Regions from separate parts of the Nocardia sp. GCM10030253 genome, predicted to be linked through region 2. Evidence: riboswitches for the same ligand, from Rfam matches in the RefSeq annotation. Region 2 holds a riboswitch; the other holds the start of a gene.
The links. A riboswitch is a leader RNA that binds a small molecule or an ion and turns the genes downstream of it on or off. The one in region 2 is predicted to bind S-adenosylmethionine.
Positions count from the first base shown of each region.

Region 1: linked by a shared signal. The riboswitch ahead of ACFQZZ_RS10395 (aminotransferase class V-fold PLP-dependent enzyme) and the one ahead of ACFQZZ_RS28375 (rhodanese-like domain-containing protein) in region 2 are both predicted to bind S-adenosylmethionine.

Region 1 is NZ_JBHTDL010000005.1:430,186-433,101, forward strand. Features, by position in the region: gene ACFQZZ_RS10395 (aminotransferase class V-fold PLP-dependent enzyme) at 137-1,459, opposite strand; SAM riboswitch class IV at 1,506-1,619, opposite strand; gene ACFQZZ_RS10400 (LysE family translocator) at 1,759-2,412, shown strand; gene ACFQZZ_RS10405 (Pls/PosA family non-ribosomal peptide synthetase) at 2,672-2,916, shown strand, end outside.
Region 2 is NZ_JBHTDL010000012.1:440,548-443,463, forward strand. Features, by position in the region: gene ACFQZZ_RS28365 (RpiB/LacA/LacB family sugar-phosphate isomerase) at 1-37, opposite strand, end outside; gene ACFQZZ_RS28370 (O-succinylhomoserine sulfhydrylase) at 149-1,363, opposite strand; gene ACFQZZ_RS28375 (rhodanese-like domain-containing protein) at 1,360-1,776, opposite strand; SAM riboswitch class IV at 1,791-1,907, opposite strand; gene ACFQZZ_RS28380 (hypothetical protein) at 1,971-2,426, opposite strand; gene ACFQZZ_RS28385 (FAD-dependent oxidoreductase) at 2,767-2,916, shown strand, end outside.

The sequences.
Region 1 (2,916 bases), on a different contig from region 2:
GGTGATGAGCAGAGCACCCCGGATCGGTGGCCCATGCGGGCAAGATGGTCATGGGCTCGATGCTATGGAGCGAAGTGCCTGCGTGAGCACCTTCGGTCCCAACGCAGGCGATCGCGGACAACCGAACAAAGGCGAGTCAGCCGATGAGGCAGGGGGCGGCGCCGTCGGTGGAGTCGGTGCTGGTGAAGGGGCGGGTTTCCGGGGTGGGGTTCCAGAGTCCGTCGATGGTGGCGTAGTTCCAGGTGGCGCCGGATTCGACGAGGGTGGCGACAGCGTCGACGAGGCGGTCGACGTCTGCGGAGCTGGTGCCGAGCCCGATGCTGGCGCGCAGCGCGCCGTCGAGGCCGAGACGGGCGAGCAGCGGGTGGGCGCAGAAGCGGCCGTCGCGGACCCCGATGCCGTGTTCGGCCGACAGGTAGGCGGCGACGTGGCCGGGGACGAAACCGTCGAGGGTGAAGGCGACGATGCCGACGGTGTCGGGGCTGTCGTCCCAGATGCGGAGAAGATCGACGCCGGGAATGGCGGAGAGTCCCGCGCGCAGGCGCTCGGCGAGCGCGCGCTCGTGGGTGGCGAGTGTTTCGGGATCGATCGCACAGAGCGCGTCACAGGCGGCGGCGAGCGCTGCCGCGCCGAGGACATTCGGGGAGCCCGCTTCGTGGCGCTGCGGCGCGGGGGCCCAGTCGGCGCCGGTGGTGGTGACCTCGCGGACCGCACCGCCGCCTGCCAGATACGGGTCGGCGGCATCCAGCCAATCGCGGCGGCCGACAAGCACACCCGCTCCGAACGGCGCGTACAGCTTGTGGCCGGAGAACGCCAGATAGTCGATGCCCGTGTCGCGCAGGCTGATTCGCCGGTGCGGCGCCAGCTGCGCCGCGTCGACAAGAATGCGAGCGCCGCACTGGTGGGCGATGGTGGCCAGCCGCTCCAGCGGCAGTACCTCGCCGGTGACATTGGAGGCGCCGGTGACGGCGAGCAGCGCGGCAGGCTTGCTGCACAGTTCGGCGACGAGCAGCCGGATGGTCTCGGCCACGGTGTCCGCGGCTCGCACGACGCGGCGACCGTGCCTGGTCCATGCCAGGAAATTCGCGTGGTGCTCGATATCGAGCACTACGGTGTCGCCCGGCACGCAGGCCGCGAGCAGGTTCAGCGAATCGGTGGTGTTGCGGGTGAACACCACCACCTGGTCATCGTCGGCATCGAGGAACCGCGTCACCGAACCGCGGGCGGCCTCGTAGCACTCGGTGGAGATCCGCGAGGCGTAGCCGGCACCGCGGTGCACGCTCGCGTAGTACGGCAGCAACTGCTGTACCCGGTCGGCGACCTGCGCCAAGGCCGGTGCGCTCGCGGCGTAGTCGAAGTTGGCGTAGGTGGTCGTTCCGCCCTGAACGAGCGGCACCCGCAGGTCGTCGCCGGAAACCCGGGCGAGGGCGGCACAGCTCTGATCCACAACAGCAGTCATCACGAAATCCCGTCGGCTATGGGACCCGGAACCAAGGGGTTATTCGAGTCCGCGCTTGCCGCGCCCGGTCGGGCGGCGGCCAGGTCGTCACCTGGAGCACCCCACCGCGGAGGAGGGTTGCCGACCAGCTAGCCAGGGCTTGATGCTGGTACTCATGACCTGCACCGAGATTGACAGACCCCACATGCCGCTGTCAACCGGTATCGCGAACGCCACCGGAGGAGCCGAGGCTAGTCGCGCACGATCTGCGCACGTCAAACCCAGTTGCGCGATGTCGTGATGTGCGGTCCCATCGGTAGGTGACGCTTTCCCTGCTGCTCAGTTTCATCGGCGTGTGCGTACTGCTGTCGATCACACCGGGCCCCGATTCGTTCCTGGTGCTGCGCTTCTCGATCGTGGACGCGCGACCGGGGATCGCCGCGGCGATCGGATCGGCGCTGGGCGGCATCGTGTGGGCCGTTGTCGTCGCGGCGGGCGTCGCCGCCTTGCTGGAGCAGTCGGCGACGGCCTATCGCGCGCTCAAGATCGTCGGTGGAATCTACCTGGTGTACTTGGGAGTTCGGGCGCTGATCGACCACCGGCGGCAACGCCGTGCGGCCGGTGCGATCGCCGACCCCACCGAAGCGGTTACCGCGCAGGCGAATTCCGGCGCTCCCGCCTCGATTCGCTCGGCGTTCGCCGCGGGTGTGGTGTCGTGCATGTTCAACCCGAAGGTCGGCCTGTTCTACCTCGCGGTGCTGCCCCAATTCCTCACCGAGGTCACCTTTGCCAACACCCTCGCCCTCGGCGCGGTCGAGTCGAGCATCGCCGCTGTGGAGATGGTGCTGCTCGCTATCGCCGCCTCCCGCGCGGTGGCGATGCTGCGCAAGCCGAAGGTCCGCGATCGCCTCGAACAGGCGAGCGCGGCCATTCTCGCGGCCCTCGGCGTCGGCACCGCCGCGTCCGCCGCGTAGCCGGTGCGGCCGAACGGAGTCTGTCGACCACTCGACGGCGCACCGCCGCCGCGCACCTTCGCCGTGTGCCGATCAGGCAGGCTGGGCCGCCCGCGCGGCCGCCCAGCAGACCGACCACCCGGTCTGTTGAGCGGCGGGAGCCCAGTACCGCAGGTACCGTGGACTGTTGATCACCCTGGCGTTTGCCAATTGGTAACCCTTTTGTGAAACAACACTCGTGAAGCGCTAGGCAGGTCTATGAGAGGTGGGGCAGGACGTGATGCTGCAGCCGCAGGTCGACGCCGCGGTGGGCGCGGACACGGACACCGGGCAACCGGCACCGGGCCCCCTACTGCGCGCCGTACTCGCTCCGCAGGTCAGGACCCTGGTCGACATCCTGACCAGCACCACCCTTGCCCACCCCGACTCGGCCGCCATCGACGACGGCAAAGTCGTCCTCAGCTACACCGAGCTGCGGGGCGAGATCGCGGCCGGAGTGGCTCGGCTGATCGCGGCGGGCGTGCG
Region 2 (2,916 bases):
CCCCGACGAACTCGTCCGCAGCCACCGATATCCGCATACCTCCAGGGTAGGCACCAACCGGTCCCGCCACAGGAGGGTCGCCGAACGGGACATGACATGTTCGCTACCCGACGTTCGCCACGACCATGTCCCGCTCGCCGTTCAGGACTCAGCTGAGGGCGTGGTCCAGGTCGTCGAGGAGGTCCTCCACGTCTTCGAGGCCTACCGAGATGCGGACGACGCCGTCGGTCAGGCCGATGGTGGCGCGACCCTCCGGGCCCATGGCGCGGTGGGTGGTGGTGGCCGGGTGGGTGATCAGGGTCTTGGAGTCACCGAGGTTGTTGGAGATGTCCACGATGCGCAACCGGTTGAGCACCTCGAAGGCGCGCTTCTTGCCCTCGTCAGCGGGTGCGTTCAACTCGAAAGTGACCACGGTCCCGCCGCCGCTCATCTGGCTGGTGGCCAGCGCGTGCTGCGGATGTGATTCCAGGAAGGGATATTTCACCCAGCCAACGGACTTGTTGCCCTCGAGGAACTCGGCGATGCGCAGCGCGGATGCGGTCGAATGACGCACCCGAAGCGGCATGGTCTCCAGGCCCTTGAGCAGAGTCCACGCATTGAACGGGCTCAGCGCGGGGCCGGTGTGGCGCATCAGGTTTTTCACCGGGCCGTCGATGTAATCGTGCTCGCCGAGAATCGCGCCGCCGAGCACCCGACCCTGGCCGTCGATGTGCTTGGTGCCGGAATACACGAGAACGTCGGCGCCGAGTTCGAAGCCGCGCTGCAGCAGCGGTGTGGCGAAAACGTTGTCCAGCACCACCTTCGCGCCCGCCGCGTGTGCGAGTTCGGTGACCCGGCGCACGTCGACAAGCGTCTGCATGGGGTTGGCCGGTGTCTCGAAGAACACCGCCTGGGTTGGCACCGACAGCGCTTGCTCCCACTGGTCGAGGTCGTCGCCGTCGACGAAGACGGTCTCGATGCCCCAGCGCGGCAGAATCTCGTTGCACACCACGAAGCAGGAGCCGAACAGGCTGCGCGCGGCCACGAGTCGATCACCGGCGCCAAGCAGCGCGCCAAGCGCGGTGAAGACCGCGGACATACCGCTGGCCGTGGCGAAGCAGGCTTCGGCGCCGTCCATCAGGCGCAGCCGCTCCTCGAACATGGCGACCGTCGGGTTGCCGTAGCGGGAGTAGACGAAATGCTCGACGTCGCCGGTGAACGCGGCCTCGGCGGCCTCGGCGCTCTCGTAGACGAAGCCGGAGGTCAGGTACAGCGCTTCGGCCGTCTCCTCGAAACCGGAGCGCCGCAAGCCACCTCGCACGCCGAGGGTCGCCGGACCGACGCCCTCGGGCAGCGGCTTGTCGAAGGAACCGCCGGTGATCACGACTGCCGCCACGGAAGTCCGATGGCCCGCCAGCCGGAACCGCCACGATGGCCGGTCGCGTCGAGGCCGCCCTCGAAGCCCTCCAGCACGTTGTAGGACGGGCCGATCCCGAGGCTGGTCGCGATGTCGGCGGCATGCGCGGAACGCTGGCCGGAGCGACACAGGAACACCACGGGGGCCTCCGGGTCGCGGCCGTCGAGTGCCTCGGTCAGTTGCTCCACAAAGGCACTGTTGCGGGTGCCGGTTCCGTCGACCCACTCGATCAGCACCGTCGGGCGCTCGATCGAGGTGGTGTCGGGAACTCCGACGAAGCGCCATTCGGCTTCGGTACGCACGTCCACCAGGACGGCTTCGGGGTTGTCCCGCAATAGTTCCCACGCTTGCTGTGGGGTGATGTCACCGGCATAACTCATGTGGACCTCCTGTGAATCCGCTCTTGCCGCACCTGGGTTTCGGTGCGCGGCCAGGTCGTCACCCGGAGCACCCCGCCGCGGAGGAGGGTTGCCGACCAGCAAGCCGGGGCTTGACGCTGGTTCTCATGACCTGGTTCTGAGATTGCCTGGGCGGGGGTCACCCTGTCAAACCCCAGTTCACGACGCAGGACGAGTCAACCGCAGATGAGCCAACGGTCGCCGGATCGCGTCAGATTCCAGGTCGCGGGCGTCTCCTTGCCGTCGACCTTCGTCGTCACCGTCGCCTTCGCCCGATTCCCGTTGACCATCGGATTCTCGATTTTGGTTATCTCGACCGACTTTCCGGTTTCGATGCCGCCGAGTTGGGGCGCCAGCGATGACTTGCCCTCGTCGAATCCGTCGCAGGCCACACCTGGCGGCGGCGTGATATCCGAACGGCCGCGTGCGTCGGCGTAGTTGCGGACCGCGGCCGCGATCCGGTCGGCTTCTGTGACATTTTTCTCAGCCGGTGACAGCAGTCCGCCGAGCACGATCGCGACGACCACGACCGCCGCGACCACCGCGGCCGCGATGAACGGCCACGCGGAGCGGGAGTCGGTCTGATCGACCTCGATTACTTGGTCGCCGTCGGTGTCTCGCTGATCGGTCATGTCCACGATGATCCCTGGTCCGCGGGGGTATCCGGCGCCCGCCCCCGAACTCGGCGACACGTCGCGGACGATCGGCGTCGCTACTGTGTATGTCGGGGCGCGCCGTGGGTACGCAGTGAAGCGGAGGCCGCTGTGACATCCCGAAGGTCACCGCACCGGCGCGGGCGGCCCTCCGGGCCACCGATAGAATCGCGAGATTGCGGCCTGCTGTCATAGCCGATATGCCAGCGAGCCAGCGCCAGTGTCCGCATACCAGGGGCAACCACAGCGGCGCGTCGAGTTAGCCTAGGCTAAGACCGACGCCATTAATTGTTTTCGACCATAAGGGTGCGCGTAAGAGATGACCGAACAGAGTGCAGCGACCCGCCCGCTCCGCATCGCGATCGTGGGCGCAGGACCGGCCGGTATCTACGCCGCCGACGCATTGATGAAATCCGATGCGGAAGTGTCGATCGACTTGTTCGAGCGCATGCCTGCCCCGTTCGGGCTG